3 regions of the Gluconobacter sp. Dm-74 genome follow, and region 3 is predicted to be linked to each of the others. Evidence: predicted binding sites of a transcription regulator. Region 3 holds the regulator's gene; each other region holds the start of a gene.

Region 1 (8,041 bases), on a different contig from region 3:
CCAGTATATCTTGGCGTTAGAGCGCTTCGTCGACGATACGAATGCGATCCACAAGGCGGTAGAGGCAGACTTGTGCTGGTTTCCGGATATGCTTGCCCTTGCAGAGCGGGCCAGAGTGATTGCCGAGGACCTGGAGAGAAAACAGACTGTTTCCTTCGACCCATGCGATTCCGGAAATTACCCTGTTTGAGGGCCGGCATCGAGCGTAAAGCCTGTGGATTTATGGACAGCCGTTTCACGGCCGCTCGCGTCCTGATAGACAGCCCTTCCGGCTGACCACAGGCGTGGCTCTGCCCACAAGTCCACAGGTTCAACACCAAGAAGTATTTCTCTATTTTTCAAATAAGATCGGTCGAACCGATTACGCTTCCTATCGAAAGTCCCGAGCCTTCAGCAGCTCCGATCCCTGAAGCGACGGCGTTCGGTCTTCCAGACTGAGCACAACAACATGGATCACATCGCCCTCTTTCTGAAGCCTGCCCTTACAGGCCAGCAGACGGGACGCGAGAAGAGGAAGCCGGTGCTTCTCCTGCACATCTTTCCAGACAATCAGATTGGCCGTGCCGGTTTCATCTTCGATCGTGACGAACATGGTGCCGTTCGCCGTTCCTGGCCGCTGCCGCATCAGCACAAGACCCGTGAGCTGGATCCGGCGCCCATCCCGCAGGTACGGCAAATCTCCACAGCGCACGATCCCCTCTTTTCGTAAGCCCTCTCGGAGAAACGCGACGGGATGCCCGTTCAGACTAAGTCCTGTCGCCCGGTAATCCTCATGCACTGACGCCCGCTCTGACATCAGTGGCAAGGTAATCTCCGGCTCGATTACTTCCGGTAGTGGAAAGTTCCGGCCCCGATCCGCTGCTTCGAACAACGGCAGGGCCGTGTCCGCGAGCCCTTTGATCGACCAGAGTGCAGCGCGGCGCATCTGTCCAAACACCCGGAAGGCATCTGCTTCCGCCAGACATTCCAGGGCTGAGACTGGCACGTCCGCACGCCGCCAGACGTCATCAATACTCTCATAATCCGGCATCCGGGCCGCGATCAGGGCGGCCCCATGGCCGTTCGCCAACCCGCGCACCATCCTGAACCCGAGGCGGACCGCCGCGTGCCGTCCGTTTCGGCCGCGCTCCAGTGTGCAATCCCATCGTGAAGCATTGATACAGATCGGCCGGACCTCGACGCCATGGCGTTGCGCGTCCTGAACAATCTGGGACGGCGCATAAAACCCCATGGGCTGACTATTCAGGAGGGCCGCGCAGAACACATCCGGGTGATGGCATTTCATCCAGGCCGAGGCGTAGGCGATCAGGGCAAACGAGGCGGCATGGCTTTCCGGAAAGCCATAGCTGCCAAAACCTTCCAGCTGCGCGAAGGTCTGCTCAGCAAAGGCCTGCTCATACCCATTGGCCAGCATCCCGTTCACCAACTTGTCGCGGAACGGCGAGACCCCGCCTGTCGCTTTGAACGTCGCCATCGCACGGCGGAGCTGGTCCGCCTCGCCTGGCGTAAAGCCTGCACAATGGATGGCCACCTGCATGGCCTGCTCTTGGAACAGCGGCACGCCCAAAGTTTTCCCAAGGATCCCGCGCAGGGTCTCGGACGGATAGGTGACAGGCTCCAGTTTCTCTCTCCTGCGGAGATAGGGATGAACCATATCTCCTTGGATTGGCCCGGGCCGGACAATCGCTACCTGTATCACCAGATCATAGAAGGTTCTGGGCTTCATGCGCGGCAGCATGGACATCTGTGCCCGGCTTTCGATCTGGAAGGTCCCGAGCGTGTCGGCTTTCTGGATCATGCGATAGGTCTGCGGATCCTCGGCCGGGATCGAAGCGAGATCCATGCGGGTCTGATACACGGTGTGCAGCAGCTCGAACCCGCGACGCAGGCAGCCCAACATTCCGAGACCCAGAACATCCACCTTCATGAAGCGCAGGACGTCGATATCGTCCTTGTCCCAGACGATAATCTGCCGTCCGTCCATGGCCGTCGGCATCAGAGGCACGAGTTCGTCCAAGCGATCCTCGGTCAGCACAAATCCGCCCGGATGCGTCCCAAGCTGGCGTGGAAAGCCGAGAAGCTGGCGGGCGAGATGAAACGTCAGGCTGAGGCGTCTGTCCTTCAGGTTCAGACCAAGATCAGCCGCGCGCGCCTTGCACAGGTCCGGATCAGGCAGGGACGAGGCAATATGTTTGGAAAGCTGGCCGGTCAGATCTTCCGGCAGCCCGAGCACCTTGCCGACCTCGCGCAACGCGCCTTTGGGCTGATAACGCTGCACGGTCGCACACAGGGCCGCGCGATGACGGCCGTAATGCCGGTAGATCCACTGGATGACTTCTTCTCGGCGGTCACTCTCGAAATCGACGTCGATGTCGGGCGGTTCCTGCCGCTCGGCCGAGATGAACCGCTCGAACAGCAGACCCGAGCGAACCGGATCAATACTGGTAATTCCCAAAACATAGCAGACCGCCGAGTTCGCGGCGGATCCGCGCCCCTGACAGACAATTCCAAGTGAGCGGGCATGACGCACGATCGTATTCACGGTCAGGAAATACGGCGCGTAAGACAGAGAACCGATCAGCTTCAGTTCATGGGCGATCTGCGCCTCGACCTCAGGCGGCGCCCCGGCCGGATAGCGACGCGGCAGTGCGGCCTCGACCAGGCGTGTCAGTGTCTCCTGCGCGCTTTCGCCCGATCTCTCGGTTTCGGTCGGATACTGATAGGTCAGGTCATCCAGACTGAACGTGCAGGCCTCGGCAATTCGCCGTGTGTTGGCCAGAGCGTCAGGAAAGGCGGCAAACAGGCGTGCCTGCTCTTCAGGGGCCTTCAGATGGCGATCGGCGTGAACATGACGGCGGTTGCCGAGAGCATCGACGGTGCAGCCTTTCCGGATGGCTGTGACCACGTCCTGCAGAACGTGCCGGCGCGCATCGTGGTAAAGAACATCTCCTGTCACAACACAGACCAGACCGCGCGCTGTGCAGAAGCCCGCGAGCGCGTGAAGCCGCGCCAGATCTCCCGGCTGCCTGAGCACCGTCAGCGCGACAAACCGGGTCTCTTCTTCGCCTTCCCTGTGTCCGGGCAGATCCAGCAGGCTCTGAACGTGCCCGGGAAGTGCTGCCAGATCCTCGGGCGGCAACAGGATCAGGAGGAGATCCGGTGCCGCTCCGACGAGATCCTCCCACCCTAGAAGGAACACGTCCCTCTCGCCCCGGTGATGACCAAGGGTCAGAAGCTGGCAGAGACCTGCCCAGCCTGCACGGTTGCGGGGATAGGCCAGGAGTGTACTGCCATCGCGCAGAGCGAGGCGGCATCCGGGTAGAAGACGAAGACCGGCCTCCTGCGCCGCCAGATGGGCGCGGATGACCCCGGCCACGGTGTTCCAGTCGGTCAGACCGATCGTGTCATAGCCCAGGGCTTTCGCCTGGAACATCAGTTCATCCGGCTGGCTGCCCGAGCGCAGGAACGAAAACGAGGACGTCACCTGCAATTCGACGTAAGGCGCGCTCATGGTCTAGCGGCGGTGGGGATGGGGATGTCGGCTGCTGTCCGGTGCGTTGCTGGTGGGCGCGCGCATGACCACGAAGCCCGAGCGCTCGAGATAGGCGACAAGCCGTTCGGCCACCAGACGGGCCATCAGCTCGGCGGCGTCATGCGTCCGCCTGCGTCCGTCGTAACACAGCGCGTGCATCAGGACTTCGGCCACGTCCGAGGTGCTGGCCGGAATCAGATCATCGCGGGAGTCCATCAGAACATCCCCTGAAGAAACCAGTCGCCCGAACCGGACCAGGCATGGGTTCCGTCGCCTTTGCGAAACAGCCACAGGCGCAGGCCGGTCGTGGTCTCGACCTGCCAGTAGTCGCGGATCGCGCCATAGTTTTCGGCCGTGTGCCACCATTCCCCCAGCAGACGCTCAGGGCCATCGGCCGCCGCAATGCGATGCGTCTGTCGCTTCAGGACGAACTGACGGGGCGCACCGTCCGGAAGCAGGGCAGTCACCTGCACCCGGACGGGCAGATCGAACAGAATGTTCGGCCGCGCCCAGAGCATCTGGCTCGCGAGAGGCGGTTTTGCCATGTCGGCCGGAGAAACGCGAGACTGTCCGTCCTCTGGCCAGGCGGAAAACCGGGGCGCAAACTGATAGACGGCTGCAACACCAGGACGGTTGATCAGCCGGTCGATGAGGGTCGCGGGCACCGTATCGACCTGACGATCCTCTGGGTTTGAAAGTACCGGGCGAGCGGGGCCGGCCTCTATCGGCTCGCTGGCGCTGATCGTGAGGGTGACAGCCTCAATGCCAAAACCGGGTTCAATCCGGGAAATCTGATCTTTGAGGAGGCGCAGGATGCGCGTCTTGTCTGAGGTCGGATCGGACGTGCCCACACGGATGGCCTGGACCGTGCTGTCCACACGGACACAGAGAAAATCGATCTGCCGTGCGCCTTCACCGCGACGGGACAGCAGGGCGCAGGCATCTGGCACGAGAGCTTCAATGACGGTCGCAATCGCCTCGGCTGTGCCGATAGGCTCAACAAGCGAGCGTGACAGGGAGATCCGGTCCCGCACCTGAACCACGTTCAGCGGTCTTACCTGAAGGCCAACGGCTTCATCCAGGCAGGTGAGAAGCTCCGTGCCGAACCGCTTGGCCAGAGGCGCTCGGGGAAGGGCTGCAAGCGCACCAATGGTTGTCAGTCCCAGACGATTGAGACGGGATGCTGTCTCCGGGGCAATCGGCAGAGCCGAGCAGGATAGTTTGTCCAAAGCCTGTTTCTGCTGACCAGGCGGGATGACGCAGGCGCCGTCGAGGCGCGAGCGTGCCAGAGCGCGCGAGGCCGCCGCGCTGTCGCTCAGGACCAGAGAACAGGCATGACCTTTCTCGGAAAGGCGCGTCCGGACAAGAAACAGCATGGCCTCTTCACCACCATAAAGATGGGCACAGCCAGTTGTGTCACTGTACAGGCCATCCGGCGCATCGAGAGCGGGCAGGGGCGACAGCCACAGCAGCCAGGAACAGAGCTCTAAGAGAGCCTCATCATCGGCGTCAGTGTCCTGCTCAACGCACAGGAGGTCCGGCAGGACACTCCTTGCCTGGGCAAGCGGTTGGCCGGGTCTCAGGCCCGCTGCCAGCGCCACCGGATTGACGGCCGTAAGCGTCTGGCGGTTGTGCTCAGGCGCGTGCACGACAAGCGGGCGATCGGGGGGGTAATGATTCGACTGGCAGAGCTGAAGGCGCTCGGTGCGCCAGAAAGGAAGCCACAGGGCGAGGAAGCGGCGCATGGTCAGGACAGTCGAGGAGCCAGTGAGCAGGACGTCCTCCACGCACCCGCAACAGCGAGACGGAAAGACGGCGGGGGCCGGGAAGCGGCAGAACCAGTCCCGGCAGACAGAGAGGGGCTGAAGGATGAGAAGTAACCTGCCAGCGCGTGGCGCAGGCACAGGGGTCCTTTCCGGATGAGCGGGAGGCGCTGACAGGGCGCAGGAAGAAGCCAGTATTCCCGCTGCTTTCGGCGGCCAGATTCAGACGACGTACTTCTGTCAGGGAGGGAATACGCGGACCAGCTATCACGACAAGGGCGCGCTCGGGACCGCGCAGGATGTCCTCGGCCACAGTCAGAACACTGGCGTCATCGCTTTCAACGCAGATCAGGTGCCGGAGCGAGATCCCGGTCTGATGTAGTCCCCAGGCATGGAGCTGAGCGGGGACCGCCCCCAGCCAGAAGATAGGCTGGCCACTGCGCGCGAGCAGAGGCAGAAGCAGGGCGAGGCTGGAACCAATTTCAAGCGGATCGGGCACCAGAATGTCATGCAGGCAGGCGGTTCTGAGACCGCCGCCCAGGTGGTCATCGACCGGTTGCAGACCTGTTGGCAGCGCCCGGGAGATGGAATGAGGTAGGCTCCGACGCTCCAGGCATCGGACCTGCTCGCGCAGACGCGCCAGCGCGTTCGAAGTCATGACTGTTCTCCTTAACGAGAACAGAAAGAGAACAAACGAACGCGGGACGCAAGTTAATTTTTAAGAGAGACCGCTGCGGAAGACAGCGTTATCACTCCGTCCAGCAGGCTCAGAAGTGCGGCTTATCAGCGCATTTTGAGCGTTGTCAGGGTTTCGTTCGCGGACGTCACTTCGCCGATAAGAACGACCTCGTTTGATTCTGTCTGCTCGGCCAGCAGATGCGGAAGGTTGTGCACAACGTCGGCAGCGGCCTCAATGGCCGAGAGTACACCCTGATGCTCAGGAGAGAGTGAACCGCCCCGGGATTGGCGGAGACCTATTCACCTGAGAAGAGGGTCTGATGAGCAATTCTGTGAAGAAGTTTTCTCCTGAAGTCCGTTCCCGTGCGGTGCGGCTGGTTCTGGAGCATGAGGGCGAACATCCGTCTCGCTGGACGGCGATGGTGTCGATTGCCGGGAAGATCGGCTGTTCGGCGCATACGCTGAACGAATGGGTCAAGAAGGCCGAGATCGAAACTGGCAAGCGGGCTGGTGTTCCGGCCGAGACCGCAGATAGGCTCAAGGCGCTGGAACGTGAAGTGCGCGAATTGCGTCAGGCTAATGAGATCCTGCGGAAAGCTTCAGCGTATTTCTCCCAGGCGGAGCTTGTCTTATCCGATTGAGCGGTTCCTGAGGCAAAAGGGAGCCACCACTCGGCGGCGATACCACCGTGTGGCGGCGAGGATCGCATCGTGCGGAGCTTGGTCTTCAAGGATCGCGGTCGAGTTTGATGGATCCTCGTCTTTTCTTGCGACCTGAACGGATACGTGGGCTCCGGGCCCGAACGACAAGCATAGGGCAACGAGAAGATGGCCATCGATACGCTGGGAATTGATATCTCCAAGGATTATCTTGACGCGTTCTGGCATTCGCGCGCGGAGTTGCGTTCCGTACCGAACACCCCGGCTGGTTTTGCCGATCTCTGCAATTGGGTTGCCAGCGCCGACGACATCCTGTTTGTTTTCGAGGCGACTGGCGCCTATCATCGCGGGCTTGAGCGGCACCTGGGACTGGCCGCCGTTCCATTCCTTAAGGTTAATCCCCGACAGGCTCGACGCTTTGCCCAGGCCGTTGGCCGCCTGGCAAAGACTGACAGTGTCGATGCCAGACTCTTGGCGAAAATGGGTGTTGTGCTGGATCTTGGTCCGCAGCGCGTCGAGGGCGAAGATATCCACGATCTCAGAGAGTTGCTGACAGCACGTCGAGCATTGGTAAAAGATCAGGTCACGGCAAAAACCCGCCGCGCAACAGCGGTGAACCCGATCATTCAGGAACAGCTGGATCGTCGCATTTCCGACATTGCCCTGGATATTCGCGCGCTGGATGACGTCATGGCACAGATCGCCCAACAACGCGGCACGCTAGAAGACCGTATTCAACGCCTCATGAGCATTCCTGGCATCGGGCGTTTGACGGCCACTGTCATGTTGATCGACATGCCGGAACTCGGTCATCTGGATAGCAAGAAAATCGCCGCGTTGGCAGGCCTGGCCCCGATGTCACAGCAGTCGGGACAATGGCAGGGCAAGGAGCGAATCAATGGCGGCCGCGCGACCTTGCGGCGGGCAGTCTACATGCCCGCACTGGTCGCCATTCGCTTCAATGCCGATTTCAAGCGCAAATACGAGCAGCTCATCAAGGCTGGGAAAGCCAAGAAAGTTGCCATCACGGCGATCATGCGGCGCATGATCATTCTGGCGAACACCTTGCTGCGCGAAAATCGGAATTGGCTTCCCGTTCGTCCTTGACCAAGACGGATACTCGACCGCCCCTTTCGGAAATGACGGCGTTCGTCGATGAGCATCGCCAGGCCTACGGGGTCGAGCCGATCTGCAGGATGCTGCAGATCGCCCCATCAGCCTACTATGAGCGGCTGCGCAAACGGCCTGAACCAGAGCGCAGATCGGCTCAGAGCAAACGTGACGAGATCCTGAAACCTGAGATCCTGCGCGTTTTCTCGGAGCACTTTGGTGTGTACGGCGTGCGGAAGGTCTGGCGTCAGTTGGGCCGGGAAAAGATTGAAGTCGCCCGATGCACGGTCGCGCGGCTG
Region 2 (8,041 bases), on a different contig from region 3:
AACGTCAGAAAGCAGAGGGACAGCACGAGGGCTGCGAGCAGGATGTGGTTGTCCGGGCTGATGCTGGTGCGGTGGATGCGGTCGAGGGCGAGGGAGAGTTTTTGAAGGGTGCTGTACTGGGGGAATTCCGGCAGCCAGTTGCCGATTTCCGCGACATAGCGGCGGCCGTTTCCGGGAGCGGCGAGGACGATCGCTGAGAGGATGGCGGCGAGCGTCAGGTAGAGGGCGCTGTAAAGAGAAACCGTTCGGCGGCCCAGGGCGGACAGGGCTGTGGACATGGCTGTGCAGAACAGCAGGAGCAGGGAGGACTGTTCGATCGAGCAGCCGATGGGCAGGGCTGCAAGCGACAGGAAACGCATCGTGTTTCCAGCCTCGTTCTGCCGCAGAAACACGCTGATCGAGAAAAAGGCGAAGGAGACCGGGAGCAGGTAATTGTAGAAGCCTGAAAGCCAGTAAACGGACTCTTCCGTGACCTCGTGCGGGAGGAGCAGAAACAGCCCCATGACGAGCGGGATTCCGAAAGCGGGTTTCAGGGACGATCGCAGGGTGCAGGACCAGATGGCATAGGCCAGAAGAACCGTGCAGAACGGGATGAGGAGTTTCCAGAAGAGCGCATAGCGGATGGTTTCCGCCAGTGCGGCCTCAATGACGACCCTACCGGACCATGTCATGTAACGCATGTGCAGGAAGGATAGCAGGCTCCGGTGATCGAGGGCGTGGCGGAACATGTCGTTGTCGATGAAGATCGACCGGTTGATGTGGGTGTCGATCCAGAGAGTCGCGATCAGAAGGAAGGCGATGAAGGCGCCGTTGCGCTTAAGTGCGGCAGACATGCGACATCCTGTAGAGCGTGTGTCCTGCAATGATGTTTAGGTGCACGTCTGGGGTTAGTCCCTCAGGGATGCGGGCGATGGCGGTGAAGCCGTACCGGTTGTGAAACGCATTGCCGTCCTTATGGGCGGCGTGTGCGATGTCAGGTCGCTCCTGAAGCCTGTAGGGAATGGACACTTCCTGCGCTCTGTCTCCGGCAGTGAGGACGAAAGACGCTTTGGGTCCGGGCCAGAGATCTGACAGAACCCAGCCGGAAACGGAGATGAATTTCGGGGTGATGTGACAGGTCTCCACGCGGACTTTCAGGGAGGGGTCGTCTGCGGAGGTGAAACTGTCCGGCCTGAAGGCTCTGTGTGCCGTCCAGGCATGGCCGATGGCCAGCGCCATAAGAAGTGAGAGGCTTATCCCGAGCACAAAGGCATGGTTCTTCAGAAGTATGAGGCTCTGATGCAGGGCATCGGGTATCTTCATCGGTCTGCTTTGGCCGTTCGGGAGATGTCCTGTCTGCCATTCGGGCAGCAGCCTGTCCATGCGGCCTTTCGGGCTGGTATCGAGGCTTTGGCCCTGATATTTCCGGGGCTGTCTTTTTCATCCGATCGCGGCTGTGTCTGCGGTCCCGGTCGCCGGATGCCTGCCTCATGTCCGATATTTTCGAACCGATCCGCATTGTCGCGCTGTATCATTTCACGCCGTTCGCCGATCCTGCCGCATTGCGCGGGCCGTTGCTGGAATTGTGCGAGCGTGAGGGGATCAGAGGGATCCTGCTTCTGGCGCGCGAAGGCATCAACGGCACGATTGCCGGCACTGATGAGGGTATGGAGCGCGTGATGGCGCATATTCGCGCGCTTCCGGGCTGTGCGGACCTGGAAAGCAAGGATTCCCGCGCGCCTGAACTGCCGTTTCGCCGCATGAAGGTGCGGCTGAAAAAGGAAATCGTCACGATGGGCGAGCCGGATATCGACCCGCTTCAGGGCGTGGGGCGGTATGTGGCGCCGGAAGACTGGAACGCGCTGATTTCCGACCCCGATACGATCCTGATTGATACGCGCAACGATTATGAAGTGGCGATCGGCACGTTCAAAGGCGCGGAAGACCCGAAGACGAAATCCTTCCGTGAATTCCCGGAATGGTTTCGCAAACGGCGGCAGGAACTGGAAGCGGAAGGCCGTCTGCCGAAGATTGCGATGTTCTGCACGGGCGGTATCCGCTGCGAGAAATCAACGTCCTTTGCGCGGGCGGAGGGTGTGGACGAGGTCTATCATCTCAAAGGCGGTATTCTGAAATATCTGGAGACCGTGCCCAAGGAAGAGAGCCTGTGGGAAGGCGAGTGTTTCGTGTTCGACCAGCGTGTGTCGGTGAAGCATGGGCTGGAGATCGGGACGCATGATGTGTGCCATGCCTGTCGTCGGCCACTAAACGCGCACGACAAGGCCTCGCCGCTGTTCGTGCAGGGTGTGTCGTGCCCGCATTGCCACAACGAACGGACGGAAGAGCAGCGCCATCGTTATGCCGAGCGTGAGCGTCAGGAAGCACTGGCTCAGGCGCGAAAGGTTGGGCATCTGGGTGTTCGGCAGAAGTAAGTGTGGCCGGGCGGGGAAGAGAAGATACTCTCGCTGAAAGGGCTCCTAACTTTCCTCGACGATCAAAGCGGGAGTAGGGTTTTTAAGATTTTCCCGAGAGGCGCGGAGCCTGTTGTGGGATTGATATTGTCGACGTTGTTTTGTTATTTCATACAAAACAATTCCTGAACTTGTTCCCAGATTGAGACTTTCGATCATTCCAAACATGGGAATGGATACACATTGCCTGCTTCGTTGGGCGGCAATGTCGCTGATTCCTTTAGTTTCACTTCCGAACCAGACTGCCAGTTTGGCATGTTCGGTAAAATCGCCTTCGTCCAACAAAACATTGGACATGCCCTTTCGATGGGGTGACGTGACGATCGAGACGAAGTGGTTTTTTTCCAAATGTGCGAGGCACTCTTCTGTGCTGTCAAAGCGCTTTACGAATGTCCATTTGACGGCGGAAACTGATAGCTTCGAGAGTTTTGGTTCGGTACGCAATTCATTCCAGTCGTCCGAAAGAACTCCACGAGGGTCAATGACGTATACTTTTTCTGCGCCGAAAGCGTTCACGTTCCGGATGACGGTTCCAATATTTCGTGGGTTTTCCGGGTCTTCGATAACAACGATGAGGTTTTTGCACCGGAAGTCTCGTATCGCGTCCGCCCGTTTCCGGGCGGTTGGTTTGTCTGTCTGTTTGCGTTCGATCGTCACACTCAAGCCCTCCACCGTCCGGGCACCATACCTAGCGACGATGTTGGTTGCTGTCCAAAGTCGGGATCAGATGCGTGGCCTCTTCAGTGAGGAAAGGCCATGCATCATGATCTGTTGTCTTTTCAGCGTATTCTGAAAGACGTAATCGGGTTCAGGCTTTGGTTTTGTTGCGGGACCCGGCGGGGCGGCCTCTGGGCTTCTTTTCGGGAGTCTTTTCCGCTGCTTTTTCCTTAGCGGCTTTTGCCTTTTTCGCGGCTGTGCGCTCGGCTTTTGGCGGTGGTAGGCTGGCGGCGAGCATGGCTTGTGTGATTTTGGTGGCTGTGACTTTGCGGGGCTGTCTTGCGCCCGGTGCGTCCAGAAGCGGGGCGAGGAAGCGGCCGGTATGGCTGGCTTTGCACGCGGCGATGTCTTCCGGTGTTCCGGCTGCGACGACCTGACCGCCGCCGTCACCGCCTTCGGGGCCGATATCGATCAGCCAGTCGGCCGTTTTGATGACTTCGAGATTGTGCTCGATCACCAACACCGTGTTGCCCTGATCGACGAGGGTGTGCAGCACTTCAAGCAGCTTGCGGACGTCTTCGGTATGCAGGCCGGTTGTGGGTTCGTCGAGGATATAGACCGTGCGGCCAGTGGCGCGTTTGGCCAGTTCCTTTGACAGTTTGACGCGCTGGGCCTCGCCGCCTGAAAGCGTGGTGGCCTGCTGGCCGAGGGCGACATAGCCCAGCCCGACCTGTTGCAGGATGGCGAGACGGTCGCGGATCTTGGGGGCGGCCTGAAAGAACGGCAGGGCCTCGTCCACGGTCATGGACAGGACGTCCGCTATGGATTTGCCGCGGAACTTCACTTCCAGAGTTTCGCGGTTATAGCGCGCGCCCTTACAGGTGTCGCAGGTCACGTACACGTCCGGCAGGAAGTGCATTTCAATCTTGAGAACACCGTCGCCCTGACAGGCTTCGCAGCGTCCGCCTTTCACGTTGAAGGAGAAGCGTCCCGGCTTGTAGCCGCGTGCCTTGGATTCGGGGAGTTCGGCGAACCAGTCGCGGATCGGGGCGAACAGGTCCGTATAGGTTGCGGGGTTGGAGCGTGGGGTCCGGCCGATCGGGGACTGGTCGATCTCGATGATCTTGTCGAGATTGTCCACGCCTTCCAGACGGTCATAGGGCAGCGGTGTCTGGCTCGATTTCATAAGCTGGCGGGACAGCGCCTTATACAGCGTGTCGATGACGAGTGTGGATTTGCCGCCACCCGAAACGCCCGTGACGGCGATGAAGGTGCCGAGGGGGAAATCGACCGTCAGGTCTTTGAGGTTGTTGCCGCGTGCGCCGTGCAGGGTGAGCATGCCGCTGGGCTTGCGGCGTTCGGTCGGGACGGGAATGACCTTGCGGCCTGACAGATAGGCGCCGGTGATGCTGTTGGGGTTCTGGGCGACCTCGGCCGGGGTGCCGACGGCGATGACCTGTCCGCCCAACTTGCCCGCGCCCGGTCCCATGTCGATCAGGTAATCGGCGGCGCGGATGGCGTCTTCGTCATGTTCGACGACGATGACGGTGTTGCCGAGGCGCTTGAGGCGTTCGAGCGTGCCGAGCAGACGTTCGTTGTCGCGCTGGTGCAGGCCGATGGAAGGCTCGTCCAGCACATACAGCACGCCCGTCAGGCCCGAACCGATCTGCGACGCCAGACGGATGCGCTGGCTCTCGCCGCCCGACAGGGTTGCGGAGCCGCGCGACAGGGTGAGGTAGTCCAGCCCGACATCGTCGAGGAAGTGCAGGCGATCCGTGATTTCACGCAGGATACGGCGGGCGATCTCGGCGCGCTGGGGCGTGAGGGTTGCTTCTACGCCGGAGAACCAGTCGAGCGCCTTGCGGATCGGCATGTCCGAGGCTTCGGCGATGTTGAGGTCCTTGACCTTCACGCACAGCGCCTCGGGTTTGAGGCGTGCGCCGTGGCAGGCATGGCAGGGTTTTTCGGACTGGTAGCGCGACAGTTCTTCGCGGACCCACATGCTGTCAGTCTGGGCCATGCGGCGGCGCAGGTTCTTCAGCACGCCTTCGAACGGCTTGGTGACGATATGGACCTTCCCGCCATCGGTATAGGGAATGTCGATCGGCTCTTTGGAACCGTTGATGATGAGGTCACGCGTAGCGGGCTGGAGGTCAGACCAGGGCGTGTGCATGTCATCGCCGCAATGGCGGGCGAGAGCGGCGAGCGTCTGGTCGTACCAGTCCGTGCTTGCCCCCTTCCATGGAGCAATCGCACCTTCGGCCAGCGTCAGGCTGTCATCCGGGACAATCAGGTTTTCGTCGAAATGGGTTTCGGTGCCGATACCGTCACAAACCGGGCAGGCGCCCATCGGGGCGTTGAAGGAGAACAGGCGCGGCTCGATCTCCTCGATCGTGAAGCCGGAGACCGGGCAGGCGAAGCGCGACGAGAACACGACATGCGCCGGGGCCTCTTTCTCGCCTGCACGTTTGACTTCCTCCGCGTAGGCCAGACCGTCCGAGAGTTCGAGGGCGGTCTCGAAACTGTCGGCGAGGCGGGATTCGAGCCCTTCCTTGACCACGATCCGGTCCACGACGACTTCGACGGTGTGGCGCGTCTTGCGGTTCAGTTCCGGGGCTTCGGCGATTTCGTAGAGTTCGCCGTCGATCTTCACGCGGGTGAAGCCCTTGCGGGTCAGCTCGGCCAGTTCACGCTTGCAGTCGCCTTTGCGGTCCCGCACGACGGGGGCGAGCAACATCAGGCGCATGCCATCGGGCATGGCCATGATGCGGTCCACCATCTGGCTGACGGTCTGCGCTTCGATCGGCAGGCCGGTCGCGGGGGAATAGGGGATTCCCACGCGCGCCCAGAGCAGCCGCATGTAGTCGTGGATTTCCGTGATCGTGCCGACGGTCGAGCGCGGGTTCTTGGACGTGGTTTTCTGCTCGATCGAGATGGCCGGAGAGAGGCCTTCAATGGAATCCACGTCTGGCTTGCCCATCAGTTCAAGGAACTGGCGGGCATAGGCGGAGAGGCTTTCCACATAGCGCCGCTGTCCCTCGGCATAGATCGTGTCGAAGGCCAGAGAGGATTTTCCGGAGCCGGAGAGGCCCGTGATGATCGTCAGGGAATCCCGTGGGATCGTGGCGTCGATATTCTTGAGATTATGGGCGCGGGCCCCACGGACACGGATCGAATGATTGTCTGGAAAGCTCACGGAGACCCCGGAATGTGGAGAAAAGGCAGTTGTGAGATCGAACGCGCTTGAATGGCGTTGGATTGTTCCCCATTAGATGGGAACTTACGCACGTATGAAAAGAACAATTCGAGAAAATTGGTTGGGACGGGAATGGCAGGCAGCGTCAACAAGGTGATTCTGGTCGGAAATCTGGGCAAGGATCCGGAAGTCCGCAACACGCAGTCGGGGTCTAAGATCGTCAACCTGACCGTTGCGACGTCGGACACCTGGAACGATCGTCAGTCCGGAGAGCGCAAGGAGCGCACCGAGTGGCATCGCGTGGTGATCTTCAACGAGCGGACGGCGGATGTGGCCGAGCGGTTCCTGCGCAAGGGGCGCAAGGTCTATATTGAAGGCGAGCTGCGTACACGGAAGTGGACCGATCAGTCCGGTCAGGAAAAATACACGACCGAAGTCGTGATTGACCGGTTCCGTGGCGATCTGGTGCTGATCGACAGCAATCGCAGCGGTGGCGGCGATGATGGCGGTTTTGACAATGGTGGCGGCTATGGCGGTGGCAATGGCGGCGGCTTCGGCGGTGGGAGCCGTGGCGGCTCCGCTGGTGGTTCGGGTGGTGGCTTTGGTGGCGGTTCGCGCGGGAATTCCGGCGGGGCTTCTGGCGGTCGTTCGGGTGGCGGCAATGGCGGCTGGGATGCTCCGCCGGACAATGATCTGGACGACGAAATCCCGTTCTGAGTTCAGAGCCGTCTAAGGTTTCTGAAGACTGAAAAACCCCGGAGCCTCAGGCCTCCGGGTTTTTTTTGACTGTGGTGCAGACAAAAAAAAGCCTCACCCCCGAAAGGGTGAGGCTTTTTCGTTTCAGACCGGCTGGTTTCAGGCGGTCAGGGCGACGTCTGCTTCCGACGTTGCCAGATAGGGGCCGGCGGCCAGGATCTGGATGGCGAGCATGCCGAGGCTGTTTGGCTGACGGGCCGTCAGCGGCAGCATGGCGTTACCGTTCGTCCAGCGGACTGGGGTGTTTTCCTGAACATCCCAGCCGTTCAGGTCTGCGTCCGTCAGGTGCTGATCGATGCGGATCGTGTTGCCCGAGTCGAACAGTGTGACTTCACCCACCAGAACACCGAGCTGACGACGGTCGTCCACGAACGGTCCGACCGTTTCGCTCGGGCTGGAGGTACGGGACACGATGCGAACGCCTGTCACGTCGGACGGGATCATGAACATCGCGCGGCCATTGGCGGTGCGGACCTGATGGATGGTCTGGCCCGTGCTGGCGACGAGGTACAGGTTGGCGTCTTCGGTCAGAGCCGGAGCGGCAACCGTGTTCTCAAGGCCAGCTGCAATGGCACGGGCTTCGATCTCACGGAAAATCGGCTCGACCACGTCCCGGCTGACGGACAGCGGGGCTGCTGCGTCGTCATTCCAGTTGCGCTCGCGGCCACCCAGAGCAACAACGCTGCCGTCCTGACGGAAGGACTGGCGGTTGCCGGTGTCGAGGTAGCTTTCCGTCATCATGCCGTCTGCCATGATGACCGAGTGTTCGGCCGTTTCCACATGGAAGTAGTCATAGACGGCGATCGTGCGGTCATAGACCACAGAGCGGCCGTTCACGAGCATACGGGCCGGGATGAAACCGCCATTGATGAACAGGCAGTGTTCCGGCGTGACCAGCATGTCCTTGTAAGGCACGCCCTCGGCGAGTGCGCCCTGCATGATGCGGACCGGATAACCGGCTTCCGCGTCGGCCAGACCGGCC
Region 3 (8,041 bases):
CTCAGGCGCCGACCATTTTTTCCATCGGGTCGCTCGGAGGGGTGCTGGTGGGCAGTGCCAGTCTGGAAGCGAAGAGCTTTCTGCGCATTGCCGAATCAGCCTCTCTCCGCCTGTCTGCCCAACCATTGTCCGGACCCTATCGTTCATGACCACTCTTCTGCTTGCTCTCAACCTGCTGGTCACACTGGCGCTGATCGGGGTGATCCTCATCCAGCGCAGCGAAGGCGGCGGCCTCGGCATTGGCAGCGGCCAGGGGATGGGCTCGTTCATGAGTGGCCGCGGAACGGCAACGCTGCTCACGCGGGCCACGTCGGTTCTGGCCGGAATTTTCATGCTGTTGTGCCTGGTGCTGGCCGTCATGAACCGTGGTGCCTCCTCGGGCGTCGGCTCGCGTGACATTCTGGCCCAGCCGCCCGCCGCTACAGCACCGGCAACGCCTGCTGCTCCGGCGTCCACGCCCGCTCACTGACCGCGCCTGAAAATCCCCGTTCAGATTTTTTAACGGGGATCTTTCACACAGACGCGTCTCTTCGCTTCCCCTGCCCTACGTCGGCAGTGTATGAAGACCGCCCATGACGCGTTTCGTATTCATCACCGGCGGTGTGGTATCTTCTCTCGGCAAGGGCATCGCTTCCGCGGCCCTCGCTGCTCTCCTCCAGGCGCGCGGATACAAGGTCCGCATGCGCAAACTGGACCCCTATCTCAACGTGGATCCGGGCACCATGAGCCCGTATCAGCACGGCGAGGTGTTCATTACCGATGACGGGGCGGAAACTGACCTCGATCTCGGTCATTATGAGCGCTTCACGGGCGTTCATGCCTCCCGGGCTGATAATACCACGACAGGGCGGATCTATTCGGATGTGATCGCGCGCGAACGTCGCGGCGACTATCTGGGCGGGACCGTGCAGGTCATTCCGCATATCACGGACGCCATCAAGGACGTGGTGGTCACGGGCACGGACGATTACGATTTCGTGCTGGTGGAGATCGGCGGCACGGTCGGCGATATCGAGAGTCTGCCCTTCCTTGAAGCCATCCGTCAGCTCCGCAATGATCTGGGCCATGCCCAGACCATGTGTGTGCATCTGACGCTTCTGCCCTACATTCCGGCAGCGGGCGAACTCAAGACCAAGCCGACGCAGCATTCCGTCAAGGAACTGCAGAATGTGGGTATCCAGCCGCAGATGCTGCTGTGCCGCTCGGACCGTCCCATCCCGGACAACGAGCGTCGCAAGATCGCCAATTTCTGTAACGTCCGTCCGGAAGCCGTCATTGCGGCGCTCGATGTGGACACGATCTATGCCTGCCCCATTTCCTACCACAACGAGGGAATGGATCAGGAAGTCCTGCGCTATTTCGGTCTGCCCTATGACAGCAAGCCAGACCTCTCGCGCTGGGAAAAGATCGTTCATGCGATTCGCGAACCCGAAGCCGAAGTCCGCGTGGCTGTTGTCGGTAAGTACACAGCTCTGCTCGACAGCTATAAATCGCTGGCCGAAGCTCTGCTGCATGGTGGCATCGCCAATCATGTGAAGGTCAATCTGGACTGGATCGAATCGGAAGAGTTCGAAAAGAACGGTAATATCGCCGAGCGCCTGAAGGATGCAGACGCGATCCTTGTTCCCGGCGGCTTTGGTGAACGCGGTGCCGAGGGCAAAATCCAGGCTGTCCGTTATGCCCGCGAGAACAATATTCCGTTCCTCGGGATCTGCTTTGGCATGCAGATGGCCGTAGTCGAGTGCGCGCGCTCACTTGCCGGTCTTCCTAAAGCATCCTCCACTGAATTCGGTCCGACGGACGAGCCTGTTGTCGGTCTGATGACGGAATGGGCGCGTGGGGGCGAACTGCTCCGCCGTCGTGAAGGCGGCGATCTGGGCGGCACGATGCGTCTTGGTGCCTATCCGGCAAAGCTGGTTCCCGGTTCCCGCGTAGCCGAAATTTATGGCCGTACGGAAATCCGTGAGCGCCATCGTCATCGCTGGGAAGTCAACGCGCATTACAAGGATCGTCTGGAAAAGACAGGTCTGCGGTTCTCTGGCCTTTCCCCCGACGGCGTGCTGCCGGAAGTGGTCGAATACCCGGATCACGCATGGTTCGTGGCCGTGCAGTACCATCCGGAACTGCTGTCCAAACCCTTCGACCCGCATCCCCTGTTCGCGGGCTTTATTGGTGCCGCCGTCAAGGAGGCTCACAACAAGTGAGCTTCCGGATTGGAGACCTCACGGTCGGTCAGGATCAGCCTTTCACGCTGATCGCTGGCCCCTGCCAGATCGAATCCCGCGAGCATGCAACGGAGATGGCCGATGCCATCTCCTCCATCTGCCGCGAACTCGGAATCGGGCTGATCTATAAAAGCAGCTTCGACAAGGCCAATCGGAGTTCGGTCAACGCTGCGCGTGGTGTGGGTATGAATGCCGGTCTGGAGATCCTTGCCAGCATCCGCGAACGATTCGGCGTTCCCGTCCTGACGGATGTGCATACTGCCGAGCAGTGCGCACCTGCCGCTCAGGCCGTAGATGTTCTGCAGATCCCGGCATTTCTGTGCCGCCAGACGGACCTGTTGCTGGCGGCGGGCGAAACCGGTCGTGCCATCAACGTTAAGAAGGGTCAGTTCCTCGCACCGTGGGACATGGCGAACGTCGCGGCCAAGATTGCCTCAACCGGCAATGAGCGCATCATGCTCTGCGATCGGGGCACGAGTTTCGGTTACAACACGCTTGTCAGCGATATGCGCGGCCTGCCGATCATGGCGCAGACGGGCTATCCCGTCGTGTTCGATGCGACACATTCCGTGCAGCAGCCGGGTGGCCTTGGAGCGTCAACGGGGGGGCAGCGTGAATTCGTGGAACCCCTCGCTCGTGCAGCCCTCTCCATTGGTGTGGCGGCTGTTTTCATCGAAACACATCAGGACCCGGACTATGCTCCAAGCGATGGTCCGACTATGGTGCCGCTCCATGAAATGCGCAGTTTCCTGACGCGCCTGAAAGCCTTTGACGCTCTGGCGAAATCCTTTCCGGCCTAACTGCCGGACGGTGCCAAAGCAGCCAGAAACAAGCTCAGTACCGCAATAGCCGTCAGTCCGGCTCTCAGCGGCAGATAACCTGGGGGAAGCGCCCCCTTCCTCCAGGCTTCCCGTTCCACCAAGAACGTCCCGACAAAACCGATGATTTCCAGCCCGAACCCGGCCCGGACATGACCCAGAACGCCGATGCAGAGGGCAAGCCATGCCCAGAGCGCAGGGCAGACACCCAGCACAAGGCGCTGCCGGTCCTGCTGTGACGTGCCGCCGACCGTAATGATGTCCGGCCGTTCCATGGCCAGCCCCCAGTGTACGGCCCCCAGAAATGACAGGATGCAGGCACCATACGCCAGCAGAATGATCTTCAGATGCGGCAGCGGCGTAAACAGTCCGGCAAGGAAAATCCACCCTCCAAGCGTCATGAAGGGGATCAGTCCGGCAATGCCAAGCACGAAAATGGGAAAAGGAAGGCGCATGTCGTCGTTGACCTCACGGCGTGATTTTGAGACTTGAAATAGCTGTTCCATTCAGAACGGTCACGAGCCAACCCGGTTCACGCATCCCAGGAGAGCTTCCATTGAGCGCTATCGTTGATATCATCGCCCGCGAAATCCTGGACAGCCGCGGCAATCCCACTGTCGAGGTCGAAGTCGAGCTGTCCTCCGGTGCCCGCGGCCGTGCAGCCGTCCCGTCCGGTGCTTCCACAGGCGCACATGAAGCCGTGGAACTGCGTGATGGTGACAAGTCCCGCTATGGCGGCAAAGGCGTCCTGAAGGCCTGTAGTCACGTCGAGAACGACATTCTTGAAGTGCTTCAGGGGGCCGAATCCGAAGATCAGATCGCTATCGACAATGCGATGATCGATCTGGACGGAACGTCCAACAAATCCCGTCTGGGTGCCAACGCCATTCTCGGCGTCTCGCTTGCTGTTGCCAAGGCGACCGCCGAGGAACTGGAACTGCCGCTGTACCGCTATGTTGGTGGCGCTTATTCGCACCTGCTTCCCGTGCCGATGATGAACATCGTCAATGGTGGCGAGCATGCCGACAATCCGATCGACATTCAGGAATTCATGATCCAGCCGGTCGGCGCGCCGACGATTGCGGATGCCATCCGTATGGGCTCCGAAATCTTCGCACGCCTGAAGAAAGGTCTGTCTGAAGCCGGTCACAACACCAATGTCGGCGATGAAGGTGGCTTCGCGCCGAATCTGAAGTCTGCGGATGAAGCTCTTGGTTTCATTGCAAAATCTGTTGAAGCCGCCGGCTATCGACTGGGTGAAGACGTGACCTTCGCTCTCGACTGTGCCGCGACCGAGTTCTATGCGGATGGACGCTACAATCTGAAGGGCGAAGGTAAGGAATTTGATGCCTCGGGCATGATTTCCTACCTTGAAGATCTGGCCAACCGCTATCCGATCGTCTCCATCGAAGACGGTCTGGCGGAAGATGACTGGGAAGGCTGGGCAGAACTGACGACCCGTCTGGGCAAGAAGCTCCAGCTGGTCGGAGACGATCTGTTCGTCACCAATCCCGAGCGTCTGCGTCGCGGCATCAAGGCCGGAACCGGTAACGCACTGCTGGTAAAGGTCAACCAGATCGGCACGCTGACCGAGACGCTGGAAGCCGTCGAAACCGCTCACAAGGCCGGTTACGCCTGCGTCATGAGCCACCGTTCGGGCGAGACGGAAGACTCCGTCATTGCTGATCTCGCGGTCGCCACGAACTGCGGCCAGATCAAGACAGGCTCCCTCTCCCGCTCTGACCGTACGGCCAAGTACAACCAGCTTATTCGCATCGAGCAGCAGCTCGGCAGTGCGGCCCGTTATGCCGGTCGCAACATTCTCAGAAACTCCTGAGACTGAGCCAAGGCCTCATTCCTCCCCGGAATGAGGCCTTTTTTGTGCCTGAATATGATTGATGTCCGTATCATTCATTGTCTGGTCACAAATGACTGATATAGACTGATACAGTCTCTCAGAACGGAGTTTTCGCGACGTGACACTGATCCGACTTATCAAGCGTGGTGTCCGCGCCGTAGCTCCTCCGGCTTTTTTTCTGTCGCTTACCGCCTATTTCGGCTGGAACGCTCTGCATGGAGCGCACGGGATTCATGCCTATCAGGAGCAGACCCAGCTTCAAAAGGATGCGCTTCAGGCCCGGCAGGACGCTGATGACGAGCAGAATGTCTGGCGTCGCCGTGTCGTTGCCCTCAAGGAGAAAGCGCTGGACGCTGATATGCTGGATGAGCGTGCGCGTGCCACGATGAACCTGACGCGCAGCGGCGATCTGGTTGTTCCTTACGGACCGCATGACAAGCTGTTCTAAGCAGTAGTTAAAACGAACAGCTCTCAGAGCATAAAAAAAGCGGCCCGAAGGCCGCTTTTTTTATAAAGACTGCTGGATGCAGCCTTACTTGATCTTGGCTTCGCGAAACACGACGTGCTTGCGTGCGACCGGATCGTACTTGCGCACTTCCATCTTTCCCGTAGCGGAACGGGCATTCTTCTTCGTGACGTAGAAGTAGCCGGTTTCAGCTGACGAAACGAGCCGGATCTGAATAACGTTGCTCTTTCCCATGATACCCTCGGGCTTTCGCCATAACTTATGCCGCTCGAAGGTGTCGATGCAGCATGTTGATCTCTAGATTTGGCGCACCATGCTGATTTGTGGCCCGCAGGTCAAGACCTTTGCGCACGATTTAGCGGTTTTCCTGTAGTTTCAAGGAGTTTGAAGCTTAAAAATTCTTGCTGGATAACTCTGTCGGTGCGTCTCTTTGCTTGAAGGGCAACAGGTGGGAACCTATAAGGAACAAATGCAGGATGCCCGTCATTCTGTGTCCTGTTCTGACCTGCCTCCGCCGAGGCGCATGGGAGCGCCTGTATGCTGACCCGTAAGCAGCACCAGCTTTTGCTGTATATCGACGATCATCTCCGCCGCACGGGATATTCGCCCTCTTTCGATGAGATGAAAGATGCCCTCGAACTACGTTCCAAATCGGGCATCCATCGCTTGATTTCCGCTTTGGAAGAACGTGGCTTTCTGCGTCGGCACCATCACCGTGCACGGGCGCTCGAAGTGCTGCGTCTGCCCCATATGGGTACGGAAGCTCCTGTTGCCGCTCTGGCTCCGGAAACCGGTTTTGTCCCGGCTGTTCTGAGCCAGGGCGAGACGGGCCTTGATGGAGCCTTCTCCGAAGCCAGTGTCGCCAATGATCGTCAGACCGTCAGCATTCCTCTTTATGGTCGTATCGCAGCGGGTTTGCCGATTGAAGCCATGCAGGACGACAGCGACAGGATCGAAGTTCCCATTTCGCTTCTGGGCACCGGAGAGCATTACGCCCTCACGGTGGCTGGCGATTCGATGATCGAGGCTGGAATTCTGGATGGAGACATCGCCATTATTCGGCGACGTGAGACGGCCGAAAATGGACAGATTATCGTTGCCCTCATTGATGGACAGGAAGTGACGCTCAAAAAGCTACGCCGTCGCGGATCAATGATCGCACTGGAAGCTGCGAACCGGGATTACGAAACGCGCATCTTCCCAGCAGAGCGTGTGAACATTCAGGGACGGTTGATCGCCCTTTTCCGTCAGTATTAAAGACGGACGCCTGATATGGTAAAATGCTGACGGCTCTGGTCCGTCAGTAGACCCTCATTGTGTGGGAGGTAAGGTTGTTCCGTGAATGACCTTCACACTTCCGTCCGGGCCGATAACTGTGCTGGTGCCATCTCCGTTAGGAATGATGATGGCCTTGCTGGGGCTTTTGTTCAGAAAGCGGGCCGCACTGTCGGGAACTGACGAAGGAAGCGTCGGAATAAGATGGCTACGGTCGTGTGACACACCCTGATGCGTATCGGCACCTTCCCCGACTGACAGGCTCTGGCCCTGCATGAGTTGCGGGCCGGAGGCTCCAAGAGCGCCCTTGCCAGCGATTCCGCCCATGAAGTTTTCGTCAAGTGCAGCACCGCCAAAGTAGGTCGCCGGATCGCCGAGAGCGTGGCTGAACGTACTGTTGGGGTTTTCGACATCCTTGAGCGTCGGGAGCGGTTGTGGGGCCCCGGGCCAGATATTTCCGCTTTCGGGAAGAATTGGAGTTTCGGAGTATTTCTCACCGCGGGCGCGATGAATATTCTCGCTGTCACCATGAGGGCCGTTCGGATTATCGAGCGCCGTCCAGACCATCGTGTCGCGGATATACTTGCCCATGCCTGAACAGCCGCTCAGAGCGAGAGGTAGTGCCAGCAGAGCGGTCTTCCGCATTTCTTACTCCCACGAGGTCAATCCATGACCTTTAGCGGTCCTTGTAACGGAGCGCCAGATGAAGACAGTCGAAGAACGCTACAATTCTTTCGCCTTATGACCTCAGAAGCCGATTTTGGATGATTTACGGGATTGTCCCGCCATGATGCGGGCTAACCCTGCGGTCAGATATCCCCAGCCGCTGATGACGGTCGGAATGACCGAGAACCAAAGGAGGATTCCGCCAATCAGCGTTGCCGGCAGAAACGAAAGCCCCAGCATTCCTGCGGCTCCATCCCCACCGATCAGAAAACCGATCGCCACCATCTGGATACCGGTCTTCCATTTCGCCAATCGCGTCGATGGAAGCGTCTCCCGCTGGGACGCCATGTATTCCCGCAAGCCGCTGACCAGAATTTCGCGGATCATGATGATGATCGCTGCATAGAGCGAGTAGACAGGCAGTTGCGTTAGCCCTGCCAGAGCCAGCAGAAGTGATCCGACCAGAAGCTTGTCTGCGATTGGGTCCATCATCCGGCCCAGCTCGGACAGCTGCTGCCAGCGACGGGCCAGTGCTCCGTCCAGATAGTCCGTGATGCATGCGGCCGTATAGAACACGCAGGCGATCACATTCGCGGTCGGTGAATGCACGGAGAGCAGCACGACCAGTACGGGAATGGACGCGATACGCAGCAGTGTCAGAATGTTTGGCAGATCTGTCAGCATCACGCTCAGTCTAGAACAGTTTCCCTCATACCGGTATGCGCCAATGTGT

Evidence for each region. The regulator LexA, encoded in region 3, represses DNA repair genes until DNA is damaged. The targets are predictions, from matches to a motif close to TGTTCTANNTANGTTC.
Region 1: JK208_RS15510 (ImuA family protein) is a predicted target of LexA. The motif match lies at 5,972-5,987, and genes of this name have one in related genera.
Region 2: uvrA (excinuclease ABC subunit UvrA) is a predicted target of LexA. The motif match lies at 6,405-6,420, and genes of this name have one in related genera.

Annotation. Positions count from the first base shown of each region.
Region 1 is NZ_JAERLX010000020.1:5,835-13,875, forward strand. It holds gene JK208_RS15490 (hypothetical protein) at 1-190, shown strand, start outside; gene JK208_RS15495 (error-prone DNA polymerase) at 371-3,511, opposite strand; gene JK208_RS15500 (hypothetical protein) at 3,515-3,748, opposite strand; gene JK208_RS15505 (DNA polymerase Y family protein) at 3,748-5,277, opposite strand; gene JK208_RS15510 (ImuA family protein) at 5,168-5,953, opposite strand; partial or broken gene JK208_RS15515 (transposase) at 6,294-6,584, shown strand; gene JK208_RS15520 (IS110 family transposase) at 6,801-7,739, shown strand; AL1L pseudoknot at 7,729-7,846, shown strand; partial or broken gene JK208_RS15525 (IS3 family transposase) at 7,754-8,041, shown strand, end outside.
Region 2 is NZ_JAERLX010000003.1:227,774-235,814, forward strand. It holds gene JK208_RS06535 (hypothetical protein) at 1-833, opposite strand, end outside; gene JK208_RS06540 (hypothetical protein) at 817-1,302, opposite strand; gene JK208_RS06545 (rhodanese-related sulfurtransferase) at 1,470-2,411, shown strand; gene JK208_RS06550 (RNA methyltransferase) at 2,457-3,107, opposite strand; gene uvrA (excinuclease ABC subunit UvrA) at 3,259-6,303, opposite strand; gene ssb (single-stranded DNA-binding protein) at 6,436-7,020, shown strand; gene JK208_RS06565 (Hint domain-containing protein) at 7,159-8,041, opposite strand, start outside.
Region 3 is NZ_JAERLX010000002.1:73,015-81,055, reverse strand. It holds gene tpiA (triose-phosphate isomerase) at 1-149, shown strand, start outside; gene secG (preprotein translocase subunit SecG) at 146-469, shown strand; gene JK208_RS03555 (CTP synthase) at 573-2,204, shown strand; gene kdsA (3-deoxy-8-phosphooctulonate synthase) at 2,201-3,025, shown strand; gene JK208_RS03545 (DUF3429 domain-containing protein) at 3,022-3,498, opposite strand; gene eno (phosphopyruvate hydratase) at 3,600-4,880, shown strand; gene JK208_RS03535 (septum formation initiator family protein) at 5,020-5,349, shown strand; gene rpmG (50S ribosomal protein L33) at 5,434-5,601, opposite strand; gene lexA (transcriptional repressor LexA) at 5,905-6,624, shown strand; gene JK208_RS03520 (hypothetical protein) at 6,679-7,287, opposite strand; gene pgsA (CDP-diacylglycerol--glycerol-3-phosphate 3-phosphatidyltransferase) at 7,390-7,992, opposite strand.